One region of the Streptococcus cristatus AS 1.3089 genome, then DNA from elsewhere that is predicted to be linked to it. Evidence: predicted binding sites of a transcription regulator. Region 1 holds the regulator's gene; each other region holds the start of a gene.

The links. Region 1 encodes Rex, which represses fermentation and respiration genes when NADH is low (regulators of the CRP and FNR family bind a similar motif). Its sites were predicted from a motif close to TTGTGAANTANTTCACAA; they were not measured.
Region 2: I872_RS07995 (class II fructose-bisphosphate aldolase) is a predicted target of Rex. The motif match lies at 2,680-2,697, and genes of this name have one in related genera.
Region 3: adhE (bifunctional acetaldehyde-CoA/alcohol dehydrogenase) is a predicted target of Rex. The motif match lies at 5,012-5,029, and genes of this name have one in related genera.
Region 4: I872_RS07565 (nitronate monooxygenase) is a predicted target of Rex. The motif match lies at 3,965-3,982, and genes of this name have one in related genera.

What each region holds. Positions count from the first base shown of each region.
Region 1 is NC_021175.1:961,845-969,293, reverse strand. It holds gene I872_RS04765 (hypothetical protein) at 1-79, shown strand, start outside; gene radC (RadC family protein) at 213-896, shown strand; gene I872_RS04755 (gamma-glutamyl-gamma-aminobutyrate hydrolase family protein) at 893-1,585, opposite strand; gene I872_RS04750 (redox-sensing transcriptional repressor Rex) at 1,610-2,257, opposite strand; gene I872_RS04745 (DUF1831 domain-containing protein) at 2,658-3,005, opposite strand; gene I872_RS04740 (cysteine desulfurase family protein) at 3,007-4,119, opposite strand; gene I872_RS04735 (ribose-phosphate diphosphokinase) at 4,132-5,070, opposite strand; gene I872_RS04730 (CYTH domain-containing protein) at 5,166-5,726, opposite strand; gene yjbM (GTP diphosphokinase) at 5,822-6,493, shown strand; gene I872_RS04720 (NAD kinase) at 6,477-7,295, shown strand; gene I872_RS04715 (RluA family pseudouridine synthase) at 7,292-7,449, shown strand, end outside.
Region 2 is NC_021175.1:1,611,917-1,619,365, reverse strand. It holds gene infB (translation initiation factor IF-2) at 1-1,664, shown strand, start outside; gene rbfA (30S ribosome-binding factor RbfA) at 1,993-2,343, shown strand; tRNA gene I872_RS08000 (tRNA-Leu) at 2,475-2,560, shown strand; gene I872_RS07995 (class II fructose-bisphosphate aldolase) at 2,742-3,623, shown strand; gene I872_RS07990 (hypothetical protein) at 3,794-4,468, shown strand; gene I872_RS07985 (AAA family ATPase) at 4,470-5,891, shown strand; gene I872_RS12325 (hypothetical protein) at 5,897-6,058, shown strand; gene I872_RS07980 (HNH endonuclease) at 6,042-6,974, shown strand.
Region 3 is NC_021175.1:50,503-57,951, reverse strand. It holds gene I872_RS11980 (hypothetical protein) at 187-333, opposite strand; gene I872_RS11975 (hypothetical protein) at 346-495, opposite strand; gene I872_RS00330 (hypothetical protein) at 516-725, opposite strand; partial or broken gene I872_RS11240 (ABC transporter ATP-binding protein) at 779-927, opposite strand; gene I872_RS00325 (helix-turn-helix domain-containing protein) at 1,115-2,035, opposite strand; gene adhE (bifunctional acetaldehyde-CoA/alcohol dehydrogenase) at 2,307-4,961, opposite strand; gene I872_RS00315 (acyltransferase family protein) at 5,240-7,054, opposite strand; gene I872_RS00310 (MORN repeat-containing protein) at 7,044-7,449, opposite strand, start outside.
Region 4 is NC_021175.1:1,528,766-1,536,214, reverse strand. It holds gene rlmD (23S rRNA (uracil(1939)-C(5))-methyltransferase RlmD) at 1-630, shown strand, start outside; partial or broken gene I872_RS07585 (replication initiator protein A) at 928-1,218, shown strand; gene I872_RS07580 (helix-turn-helix domain-containing protein) at 1,228-2,079, opposite strand; gene I872_RS12295 (ATP-binding cassette domain-containing protein) at 2,429-2,572, shown strand; gene I872_RS07565 (nitronate monooxygenase) at 2,942-3,874, opposite strand; gene I872_RS07560 (DUF1858 domain-containing protein) at 4,167-4,397, shown strand; gene I872_RS07555 (DUF438 domain-containing protein) at 4,400-5,761, shown strand; gene I872_RS07550 (DUF1912 family protein) at 5,788-6,042, shown strand; gene I872_RS07545 (flavin reductase family protein) at 6,287-6,865, shown strand.

The sequences.
Region 1 (7,449 bases):
TAGTGCCATCAAGGGACAATGGTCTACATCCGTTAGAGAGGCTGTTACAACAGCAAGCAACAAATATGATAAGATTTAGCAATTAATAATAAATAGCCTAAATAAATGAACTCGCCTAATCGATAGATTTTGTGTCTAACCTTTTGGTATGTAGTTCATTTATTTAGGTTCTTTTTTTACTGAATATCGAATTAATAGGTAAGGAGGTTGATATGTATCGTATTTCATTGCAGGATGACATAAGCATGATGCCGCGTGAACGGCTGATAAGAGAAGGAGCGGATAAACTCAGTAATCAGGAATTATTATCTATATTTTTGCGAACAGGCAGCAAAAAAGAAACTGTCTTTCAAGTTTCTCAAAAGATTTTATCATCGATTTCTAGTTTGAATGATTTGAAATATCTGACTTTGCAAGAATTGCAGACAATTTCGGGAATTGGGCCTGTGAAGGCTGTTGAGTTACAGGCTATTATTGAGCTTGGCTGCCGTATCAATAAGGCGGAAGTGCTGGAGAGGGAGCAAATTCTTGGAAGTCAAAAACTGGCTCGTAAAATGCAGGTAGAATTGGGAGATAAAAAGCAGGAGTGTTTAGTCGCTATTTATCTCAACAGTCAAAACCAGATTATCCATCAGCAGACAATCTTTGTAGGCACGGTAACTAGAAGCATTGCTGAACCGCGCGAAATTTTGCATTATGCGCTTAAACACTTGGCGACCGCTATTATACTTGTGCATAATCATCCTTCTGGAGTAACACTGCCAAGTAAGAATGACGACGAAGTCACCAAACATATGAAAGAGGCCTGTGAGCTAATGGGCTTGGTTCTTTTAGATCATTTAATCGTCTCAAAACATGATTATTATAGCTATCGTGAAAAAACGGATTTGATCTAAAGTTTATGAACCACATAATCAAACAAGGCTAAATCCCCTGGTCTTGTAGGGAAGAGGTATTCTGGATGCCACTGAACACCGAGGAAGGGACTCCCATCAGTCGAGGTAACCGCCTCAATGACCTTGTCACTAGGATCGTAGGCAATAACTTCCAAATTTCTTGCTAAATCTTTGATACTTTGGTGATGGAATGAGTTAATTTGGCAAGTAGAACCGTATAATTCATGGAGGATGGAGCCGTTTTTAGTGACCATAGTCTGTGTGGTATATTGAGCGGTGCTATCTTGCCAGTGATTTTCAATGTCTTGGTGAAGTGTGCCACCCATGGCGACATTGTAAAGCTGGGTACCGCGACAGACGCCAAAAATAGGCTTGTTTTGCTTTCGCGCTTCTCGGATGAGAGCCAGTTCAAAGAGATCCCTTTGAAGCAGATAATCGTCACTTACGATAGTCTGCTCTTCGCCGTAGAAATGAGGGTTGACATTTTGCCCACCAGTCAAAATCAGTTTGTCAATCATAGTAATATAAGACTCGGCTAATTCCTCATCACCAATGGGCAAGATAATTGGAATGCCTCCGACTTGTTTGATTCCCTCAATAAAGCCAGTTGCAGTATAACTTATATGAATGAATTGGTCATTTGGGATGTCCCTTTGGTTTCCTGTTATACCGATAATCGGTTTTTTCATAAAGTGGATGTTTCCTTTCTCATCTTACTCATCATCTTTTCTCATGAAATAGAGCAAGGTTTGGAGTTCGCTGGTTAGGTCTACGTACTGCACAACAACATCTTTAGGGACAGACAAGTGCACAGGAGAGAAGCAGAGAATTCCTTTGATACCAGCATCTACCAAGATGGATGCGACTTCTTGCGCCTTAACACTTGGTACTGTCAGAATGGCAGTCTTTACATTTCCTTCTTGGACTTTTTCTTTAATTTGAGAAATTCCGTAAATAGGAATTCCATCATTTGTGGTGGTTCCGACATCAGAATAATCATCTGTATCAAAGGCCATCACGATTTTCATTTTATTGCGTTCGTGAAAACGGTAGTGTAAAAGAGCACGTCCCATATTTCCGACACCAACAATCATGACATTTGTAATCGAGTTATCGTTGAGAAGATTGGCAAAGAAATTCATGAGTTTCTTGACATCGTAGCCAAAACCTCTGCGCCCCAACTCACCGAAGTAAGAAAAATCACGCCGAACAGTAGCAGAGTCGATTCCAATCGCCTCTGCGATTTGTTTTGAATTGGCTTTTTCGATATTCTCAGAGTTAAATCGTTTGAAAATTCGATAGTAGAGCGAGAGCCGCTTAGCAGTAGCACGGGGAATAGAATTGCTTTTTTCAGTTTTCACAAAATCACGACCTTTCTATTTTCTATTTTATAGAAAGTTTGTGAAAAAATCAACTAATTTGATGAGCAAAATATGCTAATGCCAATAAGTAAAACTAATAGCGCAGAAAAGAGAGTGGGACAGAAATCGGTAATTCGTTAGAATTCGATTTCGTAGTTCCACCTCCGCACAGTTGAGTAGGGCTGTAAAAGCTGATGAAATCAGCGTAATAGAGCCCACTCAACCACTGCGTCTTGCTTGACAATCCAAAGACCATTGAGAGGCTAGGACTTTTGTCCCAGCCTCTTTTTTATCCTGTTCAAAAGCTTGTGATGAGATAGTTTCCAGCTCAAGGGTTTGGGAGTTTAGAAACAAGTGAGCAAGCTCTATTTTTGAACAATTAGTTCATTGTCTCACCGTTTTATTGGGGTGTTTTTTCAAAAATGTCTCTTTCAACTAAACTATCCATCAGGAAATAGAATTTTTGCTGAATGATATCATGTTTTTCTGATTTGAAGATATTAACCAGTCTTAAACCAGATTTGTCGGTAATATTGATTTTTGCTCCGTTTAAATCCTTATTGATGATAATCTTAAGCAAGAATCCATCGCCACTGTTGGGCACCTCCTCTAGTAAGCGAGAAAGCTCGTAATTTCCAACTTTTGTTTCAACGAATGTGTTGTCCCGCAAGGCAAATTTTTTAACGTTTGGATGGAGCGAATAGGTGAAGTTGCAGTTTGCTAAGCTAACAGATGTTTGAAAAGCCATCTTATCCTCCTAGTATTTCTTTTAGTTTTTGGCTGAAGAGTTTGATTTCTTGGATGCTAGTTTGGTCTGACACACTGATACGAATGGATTCTTTTAGGCGTTCAGAATCTCGCCCATAGAGGGCTTGAAGGACATGGCTGGGCTGAACAGCTCCTGCTGTACAAGCAGAGCCAGTCGAGATTGAAAAGCCATTAAGGTCCATTTGAAGCAAGATAAGATCATTCTTTTGGTTTGGAAATCCAATATTGACAACATAAGGCAGGCTAGGCTGACTTTCGTTTAGGTAGTAGTCTATATCCGTTAGGTTGTCCAGTAAAGTATCTTTTAACTGCTGGGCATGCGCCAGATTTTCCTCTAAATGGGCAACACTTTCAGAAAGGGCAGTTGCCATCCCAACAATCGAAACGAGGTTTTCTGTACCTGCTCGATGCTTATTTTCTTGATCGCCGCCATGCATGAAATTATCAAAATCCATCTGGTCAGCATAGAGAAATCCGACTCCTTTTGGGCCGTGGAATTTGTGGGCTGAGGCACTCAAGAAATTGATTCCCCATCCTTCAGGATAGATAGGGAGCTTGCCGACAGCTTGGACTGCATCGACATGAAAAGCAGCAGGATGATCTTTTAGCAATTCACCAATTTCTTGAATCGGCAAAATGTAGCCTGTTTCATTATTGACAGCCATGACTGAGACGAGGATAGTATCCGGTCTGAGGGCATTCTTGATATCTTCAGTTCGGATTTGCCCATCCACTGGCTGAATAATAGTGGATTCAAAGCCAAAGTGCTCTACCAAGTATTCAACAGGTTCTAAAACCGCATGGTGTTCAATGGCAGTAGTAATAATATGTTTGCCTTGATCTTGATGCCGCAGGGCATAGCCCTTAATGGCAGTGTTATTGCTTTCAGTTCCTCCTGAGGTGAAGAGAACATTTTTACTCTGTGTGTGTAGAACCTTGGCAATATCTTCGCGAGCCTGCCTAAGCAGCTTATTGGCTTCTCGACCGTGGCTGTGGGTACTGGATGGATTTCCGAAGATTGTCATTGCCTGAGTCATGGACTCAATTGCGGCAGGCGACAAGGCAGTCGTAGCAGCATTATCTAAATAAATCACGAATCTTATCTCTTATTTCTTTTGAAAAGCAAATAGTGGGCTGACTGGTCTTCTTTCTTGGATACGCACGATAGCATCGCCAATCAACTCGCTGGCTGTGATGTAGTGAACATTCTTCGGAGTCTTTTCTTTCGTATCAACAGAGTCAGTCACCAAGATTTCTCGGATAGGGACATTGTCTAGCAATTCTGCAGCCTTATCTGCAAATAAGCCATGACTAGATACGGCATAGATTTCGACAGCTCCTTCGCGTTCGACGATTTTAGCAGCTTCTGAGAAAGTACGTCCAGTATTTAAGATATCGTCAATCAAAATCGCTTTTCTGCCTTCAACATCACCGATGATATAGCCTTCAGAGCGTCCTGCTTCATCTTCACCATAGTCGATGATAGCGATTGGAGCATCAAGATATTCTGCCAAACTACGAGCGCGCTTGACGCCAGAATTTTTCGGACTGACAACGACGACATCCTCACCAGTTAAGCCCATGTTGCAATAATGTTCAGCAAACAACGGAATTGTGAAGAGGTTATCGACTGGGATATCAAAGAAGCCTTGTACTTGGACGGCGTGAAGGTCAAGTGAGATAACTCTGTCTACGCCAGCTCCAACCAGCATATTGGCAACGAGTTTTGCAGTGATTGGCTCGCGAGGAGCAGCCGTCCGATCTTGGCGGGCATAACCGAAATAGGGCATGACAACGGTCACGGTATTGGCACTTGCTCGTTTACAAGCATCGACCATAATCAATAACTCCATCAAGTGATTATTGACCGGAAAGCTGGTGGATTGAATGATGTAAATATCGTAGCCACGGACACTCTCCTCAATGTTAATCTGAATCTCGCCATCAGAAAATTGACGGGAAGAGAGCTTGCCTAACGGTAGACCAGCAGCTTCAGCAATCTTCTCAGCGATTGAGTGATTGGAATTGAGGGAGAAAAGCTTCATATTTTTTTGTCTGACATTAGAATGACCATCCTCTTTTTGTCTCTTTAGATTTATAAGTATTATTCTACCAAAAAAATGAGATTATTTCAGCATTTTTACAAGTTTTCGGAAAATCTAGCAATCTTACTTTTACCAGGCTTGTATTGGATTTGCTTTTCATTTAAAAAGTCTTTGAATTTCTGTTCCCCTTCTTCGATATTATTGATTTCTAATTCTAGTTCGAAATCTTTTTTACCAAAGTAACGGCTTTCGTCCAAGGCAAAAAGACCGAGTGTATCTTGTTTTTCGTAGCGAATATTTTCAAGGGTTCCGAGGATTGTCAGTTTGTCAACTGGGATTTTTTTCTCTTGAAGTTTGTCTAGGATTTCTCCCTGAGGGAATTGCAATTTTTCTGTAATTTTCTTAAATTCATCTTTGGACAAGGCTTGGTTATACTCGAAATTTCCAAGTTTTTGAGGAATTTTTAGAGTAAACTCTGCATCCTCAGGAGTGGTTCGGACTCGCAGAGCCATACGAGCTTCACGGAGAGCAAAGTCAGCCGAATCAATATAATAGTTGACTTGGAAAATTGGCTGGACATGATCAAAGAAGGTCAGAAGTCGTTTATGTTCGTCTTCTGTTAGCATTGTTTTGTATTCTATTTCTAAATGGTTCATTTTTAAATCCTTTTCTTTATCTGAAAGCGATTTTATGTTATAATAACAACTGTGTTTATTTTATACAAAAAACGAATAGATGACAAGGTATGTATATGACAATAGATTGGGAAGATTTTCTGGATCCATATATTCAGGCAGTTGGTGAGTTGAAAATCAAGCTTCGCGGTATTCGCAAACAGTATCGCAAACAGCAACGCCATTCACCAATTGAGTTTGTAACTGGTCGCGTAAAGCATATTGAAAGCATCAAGGAGAAAATGGAGCTTCGAGGGATTACTGAGGAAAACTTAGCCCAAGAGATGCAGGATATTGCTGGTTTGCGTGTTATGGTTCAATTTGTAGACGATGTGGATGAAGTTTTGGAAGTTTTGCGAAATCGGACAGATATGCGTATCGTCCAGGAGCGTGATTACATACAAAAACAAAAAGCCAGCGGTTACCGTAGCTACCATGCCATCGTTGAATATCAGGTAGATACGATTAACGGAAACAAAGTTATCTTAGCAGAAATTCAGATTCGTACCTTGTCCATGAACTTTTGGGCAACGATTGAGCACTCTTTAAACTATAAGTATAAAGGAGAATTTCCGGAGGAGATCAAGAAACGCTTGGAGATAACGGCCAATCTGGCCTACCAGCTAGACGAAGAGATGGGAGCCATTCGTGATGCCATCCAAGAAGCACAAGCACTCTTTGATCCTCTGCACCGCAAGTTAAATGATGGTGTTGGAAATAGTGACGATACAGATGAAGAATACAGGTAAAAAAATTGCGATTATCCGCAATCGCAAAAGGCAGAGTGAGGAAGTATTTCAAGCTCTGATGCAAAAATTGCGGAAAGCAGGCTTTATCCTGACACCCAAAAATCCAGATATCGTGATTTCTGTTGGTGGTGATGGGATGCTGCTATCAGCCTTCCACAAGTATGAAGATCAGCTGGATAAGGTTCGCTTTGTCGGTGTTCATACGGGACATTTGGGTTTTTATACGGACTATCGAGACTTTGAAATCGACAAATTAGTGGAAAATCTGAAATTGGACACAGGTGCTAAGGTCTCTTATCCGATTTTGAATGTCAAGCTGACTTTTGAAAATGGTGAAACGCGAACTATTCGAGCGCTTAATGAAGCAACCATTAAACGCTCCGATAGAACAATGGTTGTTGATGTGGTCATCAATAATGTTCATTTTGAGCGTTTCAGAGGCGATGGGATTTCTGTCTCAACGCCGACTGGTAGTACGGCCTACAATAAATCTTTAGGAGGAGCAGTCCTACACCCAACGATTGAAGCCTTGCAAGTGACAGAGATTGCTAGTCTCAACAATCGTGTGTATCGTACCTTGGGTTCCTCAGTTATTGTTCCTAAAAAAGATAAGATTGAACTGCTGCCGACACGTAATGATTACTATACCATAGCGGTCGATAATCAAACGTTTTCTTATAAAAATATTGTCCGTATCGAGTACCAAATCGATAATCATAAGATTAACTTTGTAGCTTCGCCTAGCCATACCAGCTTTTGGAATCGCGTGAGAGACTCCTTTATCGAGGAGTGCCAAGAATGAGATTTGAATTTATTGCGGATGAGCATGTCAAAGTCAAAACATTTTTGAAAAAGCATGAGATTTCGAAAGGGCTTTTGGCCAAGGTCAAGTTTGCAGGTGGCAATATTCTTGTCAATAATCAGCCTCAAAACGCTATTTATTTACTGGATATTGG
Region 2 (7,449 bases), 650 kb from region 1:
TGATGGGCGTGATGGCAACGCAAAACCAATCTCTTGATGGGGATACGATTGAGCTCCTCATGGTGGATTATGGTATCGAAGCCAAACAAAAGGTTGAAGTGGATACAGCTGATATTGAGCGCTTCTTTGTCGAAGAAGGCTATATCAATCCAGATGAATTGGTAGAGCGTCCGCCAGTTGTGACCATCATGGGACACGTTGACCATGGTAAAACAACCCTCTTGGATACTCTACGTAACTCTCGCGTTGCGACAGGTGAAGCAGGTGGTATCACTCAGCATATCGGTGCCTACCAGATTGAGGAAAATGGCAAGAAGATTACTTTCTTGGATACACCTGGACACGCGGCCTTTACTTCGATGCGTGCGCGTGGTGCATCTGTTACCGATATTACCATCTTGGTCGTAGCAGCTGATGACGGTGTTATGCCTCAGACTATTGAAGCGATTAACCACTCTAAAGCCGCTAATGTGCCAATTATTGTGGCTATTAACAAGATCGATAAGCCAGGTGCCAATCCTGAGCGCGTAATTGGTGAATTGGCTGAGCATGGTGTTATGTCAACTGCTTGGGGTGGAGATTCTGAGTTTGTTGAAATCTCAGCTAAGTTCAACCAAAACATCGATGAACTTTTGGAAACAGTTCTACTTGTAGCAGAAATTCAGGAACTCAAAGCAGATCCAACAGTTCGCGCTATCGGTACGGTTATCGAAGCCCGTTTGGATAAAGGAAAAGGTGCAGTTGCAACCCTTCTCGTCCAACAAGGTACGCTGAATGTTCAAGATCCAATCGTTGTCGGAAATACCTTCGGACGTGTCCGTGCTATGACCAATGACTTAGGTCGTCGTGTCAAAGCGGCAGGTCCATCTACGCCGGTTTCTATCACAGGTCTTAATGAAACTCCGATGGCAGGTGACCACTTTGCCGTCTATGAAGATGAAAAAGCTGCGCGTGCAGCCGGTGAAGAACGTGCTAAACGTGCCCTTCTCAAGCAACGTCAAGCTACTCATCGTGTCAGTCTAGAAAATCTCTTTGATACCCTCAAAGCTGGTGAAGTTAAGTCTGTTAACGTCATTATCAAAGCCGATGTACAAGGTTCTGTAGAAGCCTTGGCTGCTTCCTTGCAGAAGATTGAAGTGGAAGGCGTTAAGATTACCATTGTCCACTCAGCAGTTGGTGCTATCAATGAGTCTGACGTGACATTGGCAGAAGCTTCAAATGCCTTTATCATTGGATTTAACGTTCGCCCTACACCACAAGCTCGCCAGCAAGCAGAAGCTGATGATGTAGAAATCCGTCTTCACAGCATTATCTATAAGGTTATCGAAGAAATGGAAGATGCCATGAAAGGAATGCTGGACCCAGAATACCAAGAAAAAATCATCGGGGAAGCCCTTATCCGCGAAACTTTCAAAGTTTCCAAGGTTGGTACTATCGGTGGATTCATGGTTATCAATGGTAAAGTTACCCGTGATTCTAAGGTTCGTGTCATCCGTGATGGCGTCGTGATTTACGACGGTCAGTTGGCGAGCTTGAAGCACTTCAAGGATGATGTGAAAGAAGTCACTAACGGCCGCGAAGGTGGTCTCATGATTGACGGCTATAATGATATCCAAGTGGATGATACGATTGAAGCCTATATCATGGAAGAAATTAAGAAATAAGAGAAATCCGTCGAAAACTCCCAGTGAAAAGCATATTGGATGGAAGTTGATACTTTTATCCCAAGCACCTTTTCTCAAAGAGTTTAGAGCGAATTTCATTCAACTAAAATTAAAAATATGAGAGTGGGACAGAAATCGGTAATTCGTTAGAATTCGATTTCGTCGTCCCACCTCCGCACAGTTGAGTAGGGCTGTAAAAGCTGATGAAATCAGCGTAATAGAGCCCACTCAACCACTGCGTCTTGCTCGATAATCCAAAGACAATTGAGAGGCTAGGACTTTTGTCCCAGCCTCATATTGCAGAAGAAAAAATTAGAAAGGAAATCCTATGGCAAATCATTTTCGTACCGACCGTGTAGGAATGGAAATCAAGCGTGAAGTCAATGAGATTTTGCAAAAGAAAGTCCGTGATCCACGTGTCCAAGGTGTGACTATTACTGACGTTCAAATGCTGGGCGATCTGTCTATGGCCAAGGTCTACTATAGCATCATGAGTGACTTGGCTTCAGATAATCAAAAGGCACAGCTGGGCTTAGAAAAGGCAACCGGCACCATTAAGCGTGAACTGGGCCGAAACCTCAAGATGTATAAGATTCCAGACTTGACCTTCGTCAAAGACGAGTCTATTGAGTACGGTAATAAGATTGATCAAATGTTACGCAATTTAGAAAAACATTAATGAAAATAGTGAGATAGGGCAGTGTTTACGAGTCCTATCTCATTTTTATTTTTGCAAATACTTTTTAAAAGTTTTGAAAAAAGGTGTTGACAAGTGGAGATTATCCTGTTATACTAGTAAAGTACTCAATCGCGGGGATGGCGGAATTGGCAGACGCGCAGGACTAAGGATCCTGTGACCGCTTTAGGTCGTGAGGGTTCAAGTCCCTCTCTCCGCATAGGATTAGCTGACTTCGGTCAGTTTTTTTGTTTTCTCAAAGAAGCTGAAGATGTCTGAATTCAAAAATTGCTTGGGAATTACTTAAAATTTCAGGAAAAACTAGCAATTTTAGTGAAAAAGTGATAAAATAAACAATGTAAGTGGTTCATTCCACAAAAATTAGAGGAGGCCTATTACAAATGGCAATCGTTTCAGCAGAAAAATTTGTCCAAGCAGCTCGTGACAATGGTTATGCAGTTGGTGGATTTAACACAAATAACCTTGAGTGGACTCAAGCTATCTTGCGCGCAGCAGAAGCTAAAAAAGCACCAGTTTTGATCCAAACTTCAATGGGTGCTGCCAAATATATGGGTGGTTACAAAGTTGCTCGCAACTTGATCGCTAACCTTGTTGAATCAATGGGTATCACTGTACCAGTAGCGATCCACCTTGACCATGGTCACTACGAAGATGCACTTGAGTGTATCGAAGTTGGTTATACTTCAATCATGTTTGACGGTTCACACCTTCCAGTTGAAGAAAACCTTAAATTGGCTAAAGACGTTGTTGAAAAAGCACACTCTAAAGGTATCTCAGTAGAAGCTGAAGTTGGTACTATCGGTGGTGAAGAAGACGGTATCATCGGTAAAGGTGAATTGGCTCCAATCGAAGACGCTAAAGCAATGGTTGCAACTGGTATTGACTTCTTGGCAGCTGGTATCGGTAACATCCACGGTCCTTACCCTGCAAACTGGGAAGGTCTTGACCTTGACCACTTGAAGAAATTGACAGAAGCTCTTCCAGGTTTCCCAATCGTATTGCACGGTGGTTCAGGTATTCCTGATGACCAAATCCAAGCAGCGATCAAACTTGGTGTTGCCAAAGTTAACGTTAACACTGAATGCCAAATCGCATTCGCTAACGCAACTCGTAAATTTGCTCGCGATTACGAAGCAAACGAAGCAGAATACGACAAGAAGAAACTCTTCGACCCACGTAAATTCTTGGCTGACGGTGTCAAAGCTATCCAAGCATCAGTTGAAGAACGTATCGACGTATTCGGTTCAGAAGGTAAAGCATAAGAAGCTTGTAAACGCTTGATATAATAGGTTTATCCAATTTGGATAAACCTTTTTCTTCGTTTTAGAACAAATATAAAATATTATGATATAATCACTATGCAAGCGATTTTATAAGAATTTGTAAAATGATTTATACAATTATAAAATTTCCAATTTTTTAGGAGTTAAAGATGACAGATCAGGATGTATTTGTAATGGCTGGGGGGACGGGTGTAATAATACCTTATCTTAATACAATAGAGAAGAAGGTTTCCAAATCTATTATTATATCTGCTTTAGAATCTGAAAATGGAGATTTGAATGATATAAAAGAAATTCTAGAATCCATAGAAGAATCCTTCTCTGTTTGGGGCTATAGTGAGAATGATAATAATTTAAAAATAAATCCACCTAAATCGGGAGATCTTATATTTATTACGAATAATAATGCTGCAATTTATTTAGCTACTGTTTTTAAGAAAATCGAAGCTAAAGAATTAGACTATATTTGGGCAGGTCGACAAAGTTGGAAGTATAAACTAATTCTTAAGAATGTAATTCGAATTTTTATCCCATATCCGTTAGATGTGGATATTGAAAAATGGTGTGGTGATCATCCTTTTGCCCCCAGTCTGTCAAGAATTCAAAATATTAATAAAATTTACAAAGATAGAGAAGAGGGCTTTAGACATATTATTGGTAGAAAAAATCAAACAGGGCCTATTCAAGGTGCGTTAACAGTAAAAATTCCTGATAATGATAAACAGAAACATGAAGAGGAAATGAAAGATATAGAAATAGTTCTCAGTAGATTAAATACTTATTGTAAGCTTACACACTTTGAATGTATAGTAAAGGAAATTTAAAATGAAAAATAATCGTAGTAGCTTTAAATATAGATTAAATTATTCTAATGAAATTGAATCTGTGCACTGTATAGTTGGTGAAAACGGTTCGGGAAAAACAATGTTGATAAATTCTTTATTAGAAAAGGATGAGGATTCAATTGCAAAATTCTATCAGGACACCAAGGATATATTAGCTTATTCTTTTGTTAAGTATTCAGCTTCCGTAGAGTTGAACAATATAAAAGTTATTCCTAGTGGTTCTATGGACATTTCAACCTCTGCATATTTAAATACGATGGATCTCGTAAACTTGAATCGTGAAGATTCGATCAAACAAGTAAAAGTAGTGATTGATTATTATAAAGAGGAAAATAGAAATACGAAATGGCAAAATTTAATTGAACTTTCGGATAAAAAAGTGTTTCTTAGATTAAATCAAATAGGTGAAGGGATACATTCATATGATAAATATTATTTAAAAGGTAATCCATTGAATAAAGAATGGGAAAACAAACTAAAAGAAATAATAGAATATGTAGATAAAGAAAAGAAAATAATAAAAGTATTATTGAGAAAATTCTTTGCAGTATTTAGCGATTATATTGTTTTCGACTTGAGTCGTGAACAAATCGTATCTTTAATTAATGAAATAGATCCTAAAACTATACAACCAACTGAAAGATTCTATGTGGATTTAAATAAGTTTTTAAATGGCAATACAAAATCAAAGATAGCTCATTTAAGGAATTTCTTTAGTGCTTTAAGTACTATTATTAGTAATGTTGGAAGAAACTTTGTCTTTACTAAGGATGATGATAGAAAGACGTTAGAAGATATTTTTAAAAGTTTAAATACCGAAGAATCGGATAATTTGATTTCACAAGAAACATTTTCTGTCCTTGAATTTGAATGGAATGGACTTAGTTCGGGTGAACTAGCATTACTTAATTTACTTGGACGTTTAAATAGTGTTACAAGTAATCTTAATAGTAGTAAAGTACTGGTATTGCTTGATGAAGTTGACCTAGGGCTGCATCCTGAGTGGCAAAGAAATTGGGTAAACAGTGTTTTACCTATTATCGGTAAAATTATGAAGAAAGGGAATGATGCAGTTCGGGTAATATTATCAACACATTCACCTATTATTCTCTCAGACTTTCTAGCAGAGGATGTAATATATTTACCAGAAGAGCCTAATAAAATATTAAAAACTTTTGGCCAGAATATTTATAGTTTATTTAAGAATTCATTTTTCTTAGAGGCTCCCAAAGGAGCTTTTTCACAACAAGTGATTGAAGACTTATTGAAAATATTTGGGAGTTGCTCAAATGAAGAAATGATTCAACGAAATAAAACATATAAACAGTTTATTAAGAGATACAGAATACATTTAAAAAAGATACACCGGCTCAGGATATTCGCAATTTTTTTGAAAAATTAGTAGATATGATTGGTGAAGATATTATTCGTAATCATTTGAAAATTCAGCTTGAAAGTATAAAATGGGGTAGAGAAGAACGTCAAATTTTAGAGTACCAAAGAAAGATCAAGATATATCAAGATAAAATAAAAGAACTTCAAGAAGGAAAAAATGATAAAAATAAATAGTTTTTATAGTCAACAGGAATTATATAGATATTATAATTTTGTTTTAAAAAAGAAACCATCAATTGTTAAAACTAATGGTAAGGGAACAGCTATGATATCTTTATTAAATCAACTTCCACAGAAAAAATCTCCCCAAATAAAGATAGGGAGCTTTTATGAATTACTTACTATGAATTTCTCAGATCTACAAAAATTTTGTGATTCTTTAGCTACAGACAAACCGAGATATAAAAATCTTTTAAAGCAAAGTAAAGAAGATTTGAGAATTTATAAAAGTTATTATTCTGAATTTTTTCATAAAATAGATGAAACTATTGGGATTAGAAATAATATGATTTTAGTCAAAAATCTTGATGTAACCGTATGTCCCTATTGTAATAGAAATTATATTAATTCTAGGCACGATAAATTAGGATGTGAGTTTGACCATTATTACAGCAAAGACAAGTTTCCTTTTTTCGCTTTGACACTTTCAAATTTAGTTCCCTCGTGCAGCACTTGTAATAGGATAAAACAGGCCAATGATTATGAATTTTGCCCTTTTGATCTTGAGGAGGATATAGAAGTTAAATTTGTAGTGTCTCCATCAAGTAAGGACAGCAAAATAAAGATTCTTTTTGGTGAGAAATCACAGGAAGATAATATTTTAAAATTAGAAGATGCGTATGAAATTCATAAAAAAGACGTTGCTGAAATGTTTATGAAAGAAGAAAAATATTGTAAAGAATATCGTGATTATTTAATTTCTCTTTTGGGAGATAAAGGTAATATAGTAAATGAATTTTCAGAAGAATTTTTCGATAGTATGATATTTGGAGAGATTGCCAATGATAGTTTTGACGACTATTTAAATCATTCACTATCAAAATTAAAAAAGGATACATATGATTATATAGTTGAGTTGAGAGAAAAGTGAAAAATTAACTTATTAAAGTTTTACATGTAAAATAGGAGGATATGGTTGATGCTCTTTGGATCTAAATACATAGAGTTCTTCTCAAACCAGATCATATGATTTGTGGCAAATTCAACTTAAGATTTTGCCCCTATTTTGCCACACTTTTTAAGAACTAAAGGGAATAATGAAGCATCTTTCTAATACAGTGTGGGTAGAAGAATACCTGAATATAGCCCTTTTTAGTGTATGAGGAAGCATAGTAACTAAATGGTTTATGTTCAGAAGGTAAAGCATAAGAAGCTTGTAAATGCTTGATATAATAGGGTTTATCCAATTTGGATAAACCTTTTTTCTTTGTTTTGCCACAAATTTGCCACACTTATTCAGTTAACGAATCTAATACAGGAATAATGAGATCTTTTGTTTTTTTGTGTAAGGTACAAATAGATATCTGTGACTCGACTTCCTCGTGTGTGCCCAACACGATCTTGAA
Region 3 (7,449 bases), 910 kb from region 1:
AGTTTTATTTTATCGTAAATATCCGATAACCAAGTATATTGAAAAAGTTCTAAAGTCTTGATTGGCTCTGGAACTTTTTGACCCTATAATTTCTGTAGTGGATAAATATACCGAAGGAGATTTACCCACTACTAATCTTAATTTTTATTCAAATGGTTTATATGTCATTCCCATAAACTTCCTCCTTTAAGTTAAAACTATGCCTGCCCAAATAGCTCCGCCAACTAAAACACCACCTGCAACACCTCCAATAAACCACCCATCTCCATAAAGTTCGTCTGTTTTTACTTCTTCAAAAAATAGTTCATTCATATGTTTATCTTTCATTTCCATAAAATTACTCCTTTAAGTTAAAGCTACAATTCCTGCAGCAGCAGCTACAATACCAATTCCAACACCGAAACCTTCAATGAAATCTCGAGCATTCCCATAAAGCTCATCTACTGGTACTTCCTCGAAAAATATCTCATTCATATGTTTGTCTGTCATTTCCATAAAATTACTCCTTTAAATTTCTATTTTGACCTATTTTCCCAATGTACATTTTGATCTAATTGTCTAAGCCATATCATATTTGTAAATGATAAAATCATAATAGCCACGATAAGAATTAACGAAATCAATAATCTTCTTTCCACCAAAGCAATTGCTAAACCGCCTAACAAAATGATAGTTAGAAAAACACCTTGTAGCTTGTTACTGATACTATTTTTAAAACCTCTCATTAATTCACTCCTTTATTTACTATTTTTTCCATGAATCAACTTAATATTCAAATAATCATTGTTGTTTTTCCCGAACCAGATGGACCTAAAAATCCAAATATTTCACCTTTACTAATCGAAAAGAAAAGGACACATCTTGTAAAGCACTAGATTTTCCAAATTTTTTACTAATATTTTGTACGTCAATAACTTTTTCACACATTATCATTCCCTTCCTGATGTCTTATTTACAAGAATAATTATATCAGCGCAACAAAAAATCACCAATGACAGAAATGTCACTATTTTTTTAATAAATAGATAGTAAAATCCGAACAAAATAAAAAAAATTGACAAGAATATCAAATCTTGCCAAAAATTTTAGTATATCAGGACATTTCTGCCACTATTCAAAAATTATTGAATATATTTTTTATATCTTCTTTCCATTCTCCATCAAGACTCGTTATCAATTCCTCATTTCCAAATATTTGAGCAACCATTTTCGCCTCTTTATACTTACGATTTGCCTCATTAAAATCACACTGAATATAATATTTCCACTCAACCATTAAAATTAATGGTTTCTTTTGGAAATCTCGGGTTCTATTCATAATATAATTTAACTTATCTACTGCCATCTTGAAATAGGAGAACTCTCCAACAAGCTCCAAACAGCACAGTGCTGCAAACAGAGCATCCCGCAATAAATATAAATCTTCTAATTCAGTTTCTTCTATTTGATGACATAGCTTTTTAAATAGAAGAACAATTTCTTCTTGCGTAGTTTCTTTTATAAATCCTGAATTCAATCCATCCATTAATGCACAGAGAAAATAAAGTCTTGATTTCAATAATGTACTAGTATGAAACGGTTCTACGTCGACTAGACTGTCAAAACTATTCTCCAACACACCTTGACCATATAATGAATTTTGGCCTGCCCGCACCTGGTCAATCGCCTGCAAGCAATCGATCATTATCTGCTCATCTCTTGGGAGATTCTCATAAAAGTCCTCAAAGATTTCATCAAAATACGCATCTTTTTGTTCTTGCAGCTTCTTATCTCCATAGTCGGGGTGATGAAGCAGAAAATACTTGATTTCCTTATAACGCTCTGGCAGCTCTTGATAGTCAGGCATGAGGATATAGGCTGGAATCTCCAATTTTTCTGCAATATGCTCCAGAGTTTTCAGAGTGGGATGAAACTCTCCTTTTTCGATACGTGCCAACTGGCGGACAGACAAACCAGACTCATCATCACAAAAGGCCGGACGGCTCAAACCTTTTTGTTTGCGCAACTCTTCTATTCTTTTTCCAACATTATTCATCAACCAGAACCCTCATTATTATTTGAAAAACAAATAATTTAATCACCAAACTTTGTTTTTTATTATATCATAATTGCTCCAATCACGCCAAAAAAGAGGCTGGGACAAAAGTCCGACCTCAAATATAAAAAGCGAACAAAACTAGTTTTCTGGTAATCAGAATTCTGCTTTGTTCGCTTTTCACATTTAATTATAGATTTGAAGGGCTTAATAATTAAGATTTTTAAAAATTCAAATCTTTTTGTCCCAAACTCTGTGGTTGATAACTATATTATTTACGACGTCCTGGACGTTCTCCGTAGCCATAGTAAGCATCTGCCATGATTTCTTCCATGTCAGCTACCATTGGCAAGCGTGGGTTTGCAGGTGAACATTGGTCTTCATAAGCAAGCAAAGCAATTTCATGCAAGCTATCTTTCCAAGCTTTTTCATCGATTCCTTGGTCTTTGAAGTTCATCTTGATACCTACTGCAACACCAAGTTCGTAAACAGCTTTAGCGTATGCTTCAACTGCTTCTTCTGGAGTTGAGTGAGGCAAACCAAGCATTTTCGCGATGTCTTGGAATTTCTCATCAGCTTTCCAGTAGTTGTACTTAGGCCATGTAGTTGTCTTAGATGGACGAGTACCATTGTAACGGATGACGTATGGAAGCAAGATTGCATTTGTACGTCCGTGAACAGTGTGGTGAACACCACCGATCTTGTGGGCCATTGAGTGGCTCATACCAAGGAAGGCATTTGCAAAGGCCATACCTGCCATTGTAGACGCATTATGCATTTTCTCACGTGCTTCTGGATCGGCTGTCTTAACAGATTTTTCCAACCATTCAAAGACAAGCTTGATAGTTTGAAGCGCAATACCGTCTGTATAGTCATTAGCGAAGTTTGAAGTGTAGGCCTCAGTCGCGTGAGTCAAGACGTCCATACCTGTATCAGCAGCGATGAAGTCAGGAACTGATTCAACCAAAGCAGGGTCAACAATCGCAATAGTTGGTGTCAATGAGTAGTCAGCCAATGGGTATTTGCGGTTGTTTTTCTTGTCAGAGATAACGGCAAATGGTGTTACTTCTGAACCTGTACCAGATGTTGTTGGAATCCCAATGTATTTCGCTTTCTTACCAAGTGATGGGAAGCGGAAGGCACGTTTACGGATATCCATGAATTTTTGAACCAAGTCACGGAAGTCGATTTCTGGTTGTTCGTAGAAGAACCACATTACTTTCGCCGCGTCCATTGGAGAACCACCACCAAGAGCGATGATTGTATCTGGTTCAAATGCTTTCATCACTTCCGCACCACGTTCTACAGTTGTGATGTCTGGATCTGGTTCAACATCTGAGAAGACTTGGATCGTTACACGGTTGCTACGGGCGTTCAATTGATCGATCACACGTTGAACAAAGCCAAGTTTTTCGATAGATTTGTCAGTAACGATCATAACGCGTTCAATATCTTCACATGTTTGAAGGTATTGGATAGAATTGCGTTCGAAGTAAATTTTTGAAGGAACTTTAAACCATTGCATATTATTTCTACGTTTCCCTACTTTCTTGATGTTTAGAAGGTTAATAGCGCTCACGTTATCACCAACTGAGTTGCGTCCGTATGAACCACATCCAAGTGTCAAGGATGGAATGAAGGCATTATATACGTCCCCGATACCACCGAAAGTAGATGGAGAGTTCCAAATGATCCGCATAGCTTTGATTTCAGTACCAAAGCGTTTAGCCAATTCTTCATCTTTTGTATGGATAGCTGCTGAGTGACCAAGTCCGTTAAATTCAACCATTTGGCGAGCTTTTTTAAGACCGTCTTCTCTATCTTCAGCTTTCAAGACAGCAATAACTGGTGAAAGTTTTTCGCGAGTCAATGGCTCATTTGGACCTACTTCAGCACATTCTGCAGCCAAGATGTTTGTACCTTCTGGTACTTTAAAGCCTGCTTGTTCTGCAATCCATGTAGCTGGCTTACCAACAATATCTGCATTGAGCTTAGCACCCGCACAGTTTTTGCTGTTTGCTTTAGCGCCGAAGCAGAATTCTTCAAGAAGAGCTTTTTCTTTTTTGTTTACAAAATAAGTGTGGTATGACTTGAATTCCTCTACAAATTCGTCATAAACTTCCTTGTCAATGATCACCGCTTGCTCAGATGCGCAGACCATACCGTTGTCAAATGATTTAGACATCACGATATCATGAGCTGCTTGTCGAAGATCAGCAGATTTTTCGATGTAAGCAGGAACGTTTCCGGCACCAACCCCAAGAGCTGGTTTTCCGCAAGAGTAGGCAGCCTTAACCATGGCGTTACCACCGGTTGCAAGGATTGTTGCAATACCATCGTGGTTCATCAAAGCCGCTGTTGCTTCCATAGATGGTTCTGTAATCCATTGCACACAGTTTTCTGGTGCTCCAGCTGCGATAGCTGCATCACGAACGATTTGCGCTGCGTGAGCAGATGATTCTTGAGCAGATGGGTGGAAGGCAAAAACGATTGGGTTACGTGTCTTCAAGGCAATCAATGCTTTGAAAATTGCTGTTGATGTTGGGTTAGTCGTTGGAGTGATACCACAAACAACTCCGACAGGCTCAGCAATCTTAGTCAAACCAGTAACAGGATCATCTTCGATAACACCAGCAGTTTTAACACCGCGCATATTGTTGACGACGTGCTCACAGGCAAAAAGGTTTTTCGTTGCCTTGTCTTCAAATACACCGCGACCTGTTTCTTCAATCGCGTGTTGAGCAAGGATACCGTGTGCATCAAGTGCTGCAACAGAAGCTTTCGCTACGATATAATCCACTTGCTCTTGGTTCAATTTTCTCATTTCTTCAAGAGCTAGGAGACCTTTTTGTACAAGTCCGTCAACATGCTTTTCAGCCGCTAATACTTTGTCCTCTTGTTCAACAGTTTTCTTCTTATCAGCCATTATAATCCTCCAATGGTTTCTGCCAAAAGGTTAGATGAAGATTTTAACCTTTGTTAATTATTTCACAATATGATTATACCCTATTCTCCTAAATTTGTAAACACTTCCAATGAAAGTTCACAAACTTTTTCTTGATTATTTTCCCAAATGCCGTTATATTAGCATTTCCACTGAACTCTTCCTTCATTATGAATATTTTCACAAACTTTTCTCTAAACCTTACGGAAGCGCTTTCTTATTGTTTATAAAATTAGCTCGGCAAAATAACCGAGCTAGTTTTATGGCTTAACACTGCCACTTGAAGCAGCATTCAATGCTTCTTTCATCATGTTAGAGTAGAGTTTACCTCCCTCTGCCATTGACTCTGAATCTGCCCCATAATGGACATAGTCTGTTCCAATCCAAATCTGCGGATTGTTAATCGCGACCTGATACCAGTCTGCTACATATACAAAATCATATTTCTTAGCAAGTTCAAGTTCGTATTGTCGCATCTTAACAGGAATACTACTTGGATCATTGGCTGTCCGGCCATCATATGGCGTGACTAAAATTAAGCGATGGCCTTTTGGCAAGAGCTCGATATACTGATCCAGCAATTCTTCATAATTGTCAACCGGATTGGTTCCCAATGCCAAAACGACGTTTTGAAGCAGTGTTTGGTTAGCAATATCGTTCTTGAAAAATTCCAGACCAGACACTAAATTACGGCTAACCACTGCATCGACTTGAGCGTCAGGTATAGCCTCTTGGATCCATTCAGCGGAGCGCAAGGTAACCGAATCACCAATAACAGTCGTTCCCTCTGCCACGTTATAATTTGTCGCAGTTTTTTGGTCAGCGTGCTTACGAGTTGTCTGCATTTTCGTATCGGCTTGATTCAAAGCATTGACAATCAGGCTTTCCTCAAAGGCACCCACAGACGGAGCTGTGATGGTGATAATAAGCAAGATAAAAGTCAGCGGAATGAAACTGTAGAAAATCGGCTTGGTGATGGAACTTACATTCATCTCCTTGCCAAAAATCCGAGGCTTCCGTCCAGCTAAAGTCGGCTCTAAAATATAGAAGGAAAGAGCCGCGAAACCAAAACTCAAGATTGTAGTCAAAAGCACAGCCCAACCATTGCTCATCAACTGAGTAAAAATAATATAGAAAGGCCAATGGAAGAGGTAAACACCATAGCTAGTATCTGCAATAAAGTTGAGAGGACTAGGCTCCTTAATATTTGGTAATTTATCGTGCAAGATGCGAGTTGCTGCTATCATGACACAAGCCAGAAGTGTTGAAATCAAGAAACCAAATAAATAAGTCCACAGGCTGTCAAATTTCAAAATAAAGCTGAGTAAGATAAGAAGAACAAAACTGCCAGCTAAAGCGATCAAGACTTGCTTGATTTCGACCTTTTCTTCCAGTTTCTTCATCTGAACGCCCACATTTCCGACTCCAGAGAAAGTCGCTAGCACTGTTCCCGCAAAGAAAGGAAAGACGTGGGTCAGGCTTGAGAAATAAATATTGGAGTAATTCTTGCTGAAAAAGGCTCCGATAAACATAGCCAAGAAGCTGAACAAAAATAGAGCAGCCGAACTCAGAGAAATCATCCCTCGATACTGAGCAACTGACTTACTAATCTTGCTAATGCCCCAAGCAGCCAAGCCCCAGAGGATATAGTAATGCACTTCCAGTGCCAGACTCCAAGTGTGAATCAGCAAATGCGGCACAAACTGACTTTCATAACTGCCGCCCGACATCATTTCATAAAAATTGGTCACAAAGCCAAGAGCAGCCGCAATCTGCGTCCCAATACCTGCCACAAAATCCCGTCGGATCAATAAAGTAAAGGGCATACTGACCAAAATCATAAAAACGAGCGGAGGAACGATACGATAAAAGCGCCGTTTCAGAAAGCCTACAATATCAATCGTCCGACTTCTTGTAAACTCATCAATCAATAATGAAGTAATCAAAAATCCTGAAAAAGTGAAAAAGATGTCCACTCCAATAAAACCTCCAGGAAAAACTCCCTGAAAGTAATGATAGAGCAACACCAAGACCAGTCCAGTAATCCGAACCAGTGAAAACCATCTAATGCGCATTTTGATAAATTCCTTGCTTGAACCTTCCTTCATAGACGACATTACTTTCTGTCGTCAGTTTTCCTTTACCATCGGCCTGACCGTTGGCAAATTCACCTTCATATTTCCAACCAGCCTTGGATGTAAAAGTACCCTTACCATCAAAAGTCCCATTTTTGAAATGGCCTTTGTAGCTATCCCCATTTTTAAATGTCAGGGTGCCTTCGCCGTTCATTTTCCCGTGAACCAGACTGCCCTCATATTTTATATTACCCTGATCCAGCGTCAGCACACCCTTACCAGGGATATTGGAGGTAAATACCAAAATCGCTGACAAAGCAATCACAGTCACTGCTAGGATTTCTAAATTCTGACGGGTCAGATAGATTTTATATTTATCGTAAAATTCTTTTATT
Region 4 (7,449 bases), 570 kb from region 1:
CATACGAGCAAGTCCAGTGAGATTTATGGGGATAAGACAGAGATTATCTGGGGCGAGGAGGCTATCCAAGAAGGAGTACTGGACTATGAGTTCTCCCTATCGCCTCGAGCTTTCTATCAGCTCAACCCTGAACAGACAGAGGTGCTCTATGGGGAGGCAATTAAGGCGCTGGATGTGACGAAAGAAGATCATTTGATTGACGCCTATTGCGGAGTGGGGACCATCGGCTTTGCCTTTGCTAAAAAGGTCAAATCTCTGCGGGGCATGGATATCATTCCTGAGGCCATTGAAGACGCCAAGCGTAATGCGAAACGGATGGGCTTTGACAATACACTCTACGAAGCTGGGACGGCAGAGGAGATTATTCCTCGCTGGTATGCCGAAGGTTATCGGGCGGATGCCTTGATTGTCGATCCGCCACGAACTGGTCTGGACGATAAGCTGCTAGAGACAATTGTCCACTATGCACCTGAAAAGATGGTCTATGTTTCCTGCAATGTCTCAACCTTGGCGCGCGATTTGGTCAAGCTCAGTCAGGTCTACGATGTCCACTACATCCAGTCGGTTGATATGTTTCCGCATACCGCTCGAACCGAAGCAGTCGTGAAATTGGTCAAAAAAGTATATTGATGTGAACGTCTGTTTTGATGTCGACTGCGTAGACAAAAAATAGATACATCAGTAATAAATTAACTCAACGAGAACATTTTAATAAGTGTTCTCGCTTTTTTATTTTCAGGAGGAAAGCATGCAAAAGGAAGAATAGGCATCACGGCAAATCATAGTGTGCCATCTCATGGCTATCATGGGAATAAATATTGAGAAAGCAACTCAGTTAATTGCTGAAATGGAAGAGTCAGGGCTAATCCAATTTGATGAGTTAGGAAATGTCGGTTTATTAGTGTTGGATAGTGTTGGAGGGACAATCATGAACCTACCCCCGTCTTAAATTCAGACGGGGGTAGTGTTCAAAAAACACTAGGGAGGTATCAAAATCAGCCGGGGTCGGTCTTAAATTCAGCCACTAGTGAGACTGAGGTTAGTGAGACTGATATGAGTGAAACTAAAGGGAGTGAGTCTGTCATTGAGGACGAGGAGGAGAAAGAAAGTCAAACAAGTAGGAAAAGCGACAATGAACATTTTCATCGAAAGGAGGACCGATTCACAAGATACGACAGAGATTATATTTGGGGATTGGTTCACGACCAGTTGAGACAATGATTTCATTTATTTTTTATTTACTAGTTTATTAAAATGGTCAGTATAGTGTAATTTTAACTTGTCTTCACCTAAAATATCTAGAACTTTTATAGCCTGTTTCATTTTTTCGATTCCAGTACATGATTGACGCTTAAATTCATAGTAACCTGTTGCATAGAGGAAAACTGTCTGTTCATAAAAGTTTAATTCGTTATCTAGCAACTCCTTTATCTTATCAATTAAATAGGAGCAATTTGAAAATTTTTCCTCATCTATACTAAGAATTAAACAATTTATAGCAAGTTGAGCGACCATTCGTTTATTGGTTTTATTCAGAGAAGAGTAGAGATAATTCTTTAGCAGTTCCTTTGTCAATAAGAAGTAGGAATCGTAGTTAATTGTTCGTACACAGTTACCAAATAGAACAATCTCATAGTAACCCCATTTTTCGACTTTAAAAAGATAGTCCATTAATTGAAGTAATTCTTCATCAGATGGACTGATCCTCGAATCCATTGTGTGTAGAATGGATTTTACCATGGTTTTTTCAAAGGAATTTAAGGTGTAATTTGAGGAGTCAGAAAGTAGACATTTTATATTATTGATATTTTGTGATGAGTATTGTTTACGAATATATTGAACTAGGTTAGCAAATGATTCGGTATTGGAGTAGTCTTTATCATGTAAAATAAGAAATTCGTCCAAAGTAATATGTAATTTATCTAAAATATTGATTAGTCGAATACAAGATATTTCTGATTCTCCACGTTCGAATCGAGATATTTGAGATTTAGAAAGATGCTCGTCAGCAACGGAAGATAAACTGATCTGTTTTCCTTTACGAACTTTTCTGAGTGTGATGCCAAGTTTTGATTTCATAATTTTCCCATTTTCCCAACAAAAAAGTAATTGATTTTTATTTATTGTACAATAAATAAAAGCTGAAAGGAAGTCTAAATATGAAAATGGCTATTGGTGGAGAGTACTACAGCTTATATACAAAAAGGAAATGAGGTGTAAAGAAAATGAAAAAAGAAAATGAAGATGTTATTTCAACAGCAGCCTCACTAGGGGTGATGATTGGAATAGTGTTTGCTAATTTTTTTAGATTTTCCAATTGAATATGGTATTTCTTTAGGCTTGTTGAATGGAATATTATTGGGTTCGCTGATTTTTTACAAAACGATAAGATTAAGCATAATTTTTTGCTGTAAACTAGGGAGTAGAGATGTCTATAGTTGAAATTATTAATCTAACAAAAAGCTTTAGAGATACTGAAGTTATTCATAACACTTCATTTTATTTAAAGAAGGGAAAAGTATATGGTTTTGTTGGACCAAATGGAGCTGGAAAAACTACATTATCAAAATGATTCTAGGGATTTTAAAACCAGATTCTGGGGAAATAACTATTTTTAATCAAACCGTAGAACAGAATTCTGAAAATATATTATCTAGGATAGGATTAGTTTTGGGACCTTCATTTTATGGTCATCTTGATGCTTATAAAAATTTGAAGTTAATAGCAAATATAAGGGCTTAGTTTAGATATTGAAAGAAAAACTTAATGAATATCTATCAATGGTGGGATTAAAAGATGTTATTCTCAAGGGAAAGACAACACGAACCGAAGCAGTCGTGAAATTGGTCAAAAAAGTTAAGTAAAAGAGCGATTTGTTTAGAAACAAGCCTAAATGAACAGCAAAAACCTGCAGAAGTCTGCAGGTTTTTGAGTTAGAGGATTATAGCTTGATTTCGGTGTTTTGGAGAACCTTTTGAGCATCGGCAAAGATTGTATCGAGGATTTCTTTACATGGACGAATTTCCTTGACTAAGCCTGCGATTTGGCCACTCATCATAGAGCCGTGCACAGTATCTCCTTCATAAACAGCTTTAGAAAGAGAACCGATGGTGATTTCTTCGAGTTCATCACGATTGGTGCCTTTGTTTTCTAGTTCGATATAGTGGTCAGTCATTTCATTGCGGATACAACGAACCGGCGCACCAGCAATACGACCAGTAACGGCAGTAGCAGTGTCATTGGCTGCGACAATGGCATCCTTGTAAGCTGCGGCAATTGGGCATTCTTCTGAAGCTAGGAAGATAGTTCCCATCTGAACCCCTTGCGCACCGAGGACAAAAGCGGCAGCGAGACCACGACCATCGGCAACCCCACCTGCAGCGATGACTGGAATATCAACTGAGTCAACAATCTGAGGAATGAGAGCCATGGTATTGGTTTCACCGATATGGCCACCAGCTTCAGAACCTTCGGCAATCACGGCATCAACTCCGAGCTCTTGCATTTTTTGCGCATGTTTGACACTGGCAATAACAGGGATAACCTTGATACCAGCCTCTTTTAGATAAGGCATGATGAATTTTGGTGTACCAGCCCCAGTCGTTACGACAGGAACTTTTTCTTCAATGATGACTGTCACAATATCCTTGATATTTTTCATCATGAGCATAACATTGACGGCAAATGGCTTGTCAGTCAATTTACGCAGTTCACGGATTTCTTCGCGCAACTGCTCACCCGTCATTCCACCTGAAGCGATGATTCCCAGCCCACCAGCTTCTGAAACAGCCGCTGCCAGTTGGTAGTGGGAAATCTGAGCCATAGCTCCTTGGAAAATAGGGTACTTGATGTTCAACAATTCTGTAATAGACATAGGGCATCTCCTTTATTCTGTATTTAAAATCATTATATCACTATAATAAAGCGTTTTCAAGAAAGCTCTAGTCTGACAAAAGCTAGCACTTTGTGAAAAAAATCTCAGAAATTCTTGATAGGACTGGCTTTTCTTTGTGAAACTCCCTTTATCAGTGTCCTTATAACAATAACTTATAGTCTATTAGAATTTGTTATATTCTCCAAGCTTGGATTTGAGCAAGTGTGGGAAGGATTTTTATTGGACGCATTTTTTGTGATATAATAATAAAAAATACACGGAGGTAGGGCATATGGATAATGTGATTGATTTGTCTATTCCAGTGGCAGAAGTGATTGAAAAGCAGCCCGAGGTCTTGGATGTCTTGGTCGAGTTGGGCTTTAAGCCTCTGGCCAATCCTGTCATGCGCAATACAGTCGGGCGCGTGGTTTCGATCAAAAAAGGAGCTGCCATGAACGGCATTGACCTGAATAAAATCAAGCAAACGCTGGAATTAAACGGCTATGAAGTGGTGGGGATTTAGGCATGGCTACTGAACGCATTGAAGTCCTCAAGTCTATCTTGCTGGACCTACATAACGGAGCTTCGGCAGAATCTGTTCAGGAGCTTTTTAATGAGCATTTTGCTGGTGTGTCGGCTATTGAGATTAGCCTGATGGAGCATGAGCTGATGAACTCGGATACGGGAGTGACCTTCGAAGATGTCATGTCCCTCTGCAATGTCCATGCCAACCTCTTTAAAGGTGCCATTCAGGATGTAGAGGTGGCTGATACTGACCATCCAGGCCATCCTGTTCAGGTCTTCAAGCAGGAAAATCTAGCGCTGCGGGCTGCCCTTATGCGGGTTCGCAGGCTCCTATCCACCTATGAAAGCACAGAAGATGAGGAGCTTCTTCCTGAAATCCGCAAGGGACTCCAGCGCCAGCTGGGTTTGGTGGGGCAGTTTGATATCCACTATCAGCGTAAGGAAGAGCTCATGTTTCCCATCATGGAGAGCTACGGCCATGATTCGCCGCCCAAGGTCATGTGGGGTGTAGATGACCAGATTCGTGACCTTTTCCAAGAGGCTAAGATTGCTGCAGAGCAGTTGCCGGATACTTCGATTGAGGAAGTCAAGGACAAGTTTGAGACCTTTGCGGCTGAGTTTGAAGCTATGATTTTCAAGGAAGAGTCTATCCTTCTCATGATTCTCCTCGAGTCCTTTACTCAGGATGACTGGCTCAAGATTGCTGAGGAGAGCGATGCTTATGGTTATGCCATTATCAAGCCGACAGAGAAATGGATTCCTGCGCGACACTCATTCTCGGAGGAGGAAGCTGGGGTTGCTGCTGATGAAGGAAGCGAAGCGTCAGCCAGCACGGAGCAGACTAGTGATGGCAGATTTGAGCAGGTCATTGATACGCCGGATGGTCAGGTCACCATTTCCTTTAAGCCTAAGGAAAAGAAGGAGCAAGCCTTTAATCGGGACTCCCAGCAGCCTTTTGGTCATGGCTATCTGTCGGTGGCGGAGGCCAATCTGATTTTGGACCATCTGCCCATGGAGATTACCTTTGTCAATAAGGACGATATTTTCCAGTATTATAATGACAGTGTGCCGGCGGACGAGATGATTTTCAAGCGGACGCCGTCTCAGATAGGGCGCAATGTCGAGCTCTGCCACCCGCCCAAGCTTTTGGACAAGGTGCGGCGGATTTTCATGGCTCTGCGTGAGGGAGAGCGGGACAAGTTTGAGATGTGGTTCAAGTCGGAATCGCGGGGCAAGTTTGTCCATGTGACCTATGCGGCGGTGCGGGATGAGGCCGGTGAATTTCAGGGGGTGCTGGAGTATGTACAGGACATTCAGCCCTTTCGTGATATTGACAGTGATTTTTACCGAGATTTGGACTAGGTATTTGCAGTTAGAAAGTGAGAAACATGAGTTACGAACAGGAATTTTTACAGGAGTTTGAAGCTTGGGTCAAGACCCAGGTCATGATTAACGAGATGGCCCTCAAGGAGAGCCAGGCAGTCTACGAGGCGGACCAAGACGAGCGGGCCAAGGAAGCGGCCATTCGCTATGAGAGTCGACTAGATGCCTACCAGTTCCTTTTAGGAAAATTCGCCAACTATCAGGCGGGCAAGGGATTTCACGATCTGCCAGATGGACTTTTGGGTGAGAGAAATTATTGATTTTTCACTGGAAAGGTGATAGAATAAGTTCATCAGAGGTGTTTTGAGTCAAGCATTTTACAGAAAGTGGCGGTGCTGAGAAGTCCACAAATGTGTCAAGACTGGTTGCTGATGAGATGAAAAATTGAAATAAACAAAGTTGCGGGCGTTGCCCGAAATTGGGTGGTACCGCGGATAAACACATTCGTCCCTGTCATGTTTATGGCAGGGATTTTCTTTTGCGTCTTAGTCAAAGGAGGTCGTCATGAAGCAATCTTTTAAAACAAGTAAACTATATTATGGCTTTCCTATCTTCATTTTGGGGTATCAGGACCAGAACTTTGGACACAATATAACGACCTGCAGCTCCTCTTATAGTCTGGGAGATTGGCTAGTCATCGGTGTTGGTGCTGAGGAAAATGCGGCTAAGCAGATTAAGCATTATCAACAGTTCACCGTGAATATCCCTGACGAAAACTTCATGCTCGAGATGGAGCAGGCTGGATTTATTAGTCACCGTGAAAAGATTGCTAAACTCGGTTTAGATTTTCAACCTTCTAAACTGACACAAGCACCTATCTTGGATGCCTGTCCAGTCGTTCTGGATTGTAAGGTCGACAGAATCATCGAGGAAGATGGTATCTGCCATATCTTTGCTAAGATTCTTGATCGACTGGCTGTCCCAGAACTTTTGGATGAGAAGGGACATTTTAAAAATGACCGTTTTGCGCCGACTTACTTTATGGGGGACGGTCATCAGCGCGTTTATCGTTATCTAGATAACCGAGTCGATCCCATGGGAAGCTTTATCAAGAAAGCGAGGAAAAAAGATGACAAGAGCTGAGCTACCCGAATGAATCGAGACGGAGCATCTGGTCTTACGAGTCAGTACAGTGGCTGAGCCGAGGATATCCATGCCTACGCTACTCAACATATATCCATCTATTTTTTCAATTATTTTTTTAATTTTGCAATATTTCCTGATAAAATTACTATCTAAGCTCAATTTTGATTCACCATGAAAGAAAGAAAAAATTATCTTATTCCTTTCTTTCATGGTGGCGTTCGCACTCCCTTACTTGTATTCATTTTAATTAACAATTGTTTTATTAAATTTCTATAATCTGATTAAAGTGAATTTGCTAGAAGCGATCTTGCCAGTAATCTTAGTGCTAATTATAATTTTTTCAGAAATTTTTCCTTTATCAAATTTCTAATATAGATCATAAATATATTTCTCAAATAAAAAAGATAGAAAGGAATAGGACAGATTTAGAAAAATAGTGTTACGAAATTTATAATGCCAATTATAATTGAAACAAAAAATATTTGAATATGAAATATAATATAACAAGAAAAAGTATTAATAAAATAAAAAAAGAACAGAAAAAGTTACATAAGAAAGTAATTAAGCAATAAAACAAGGAG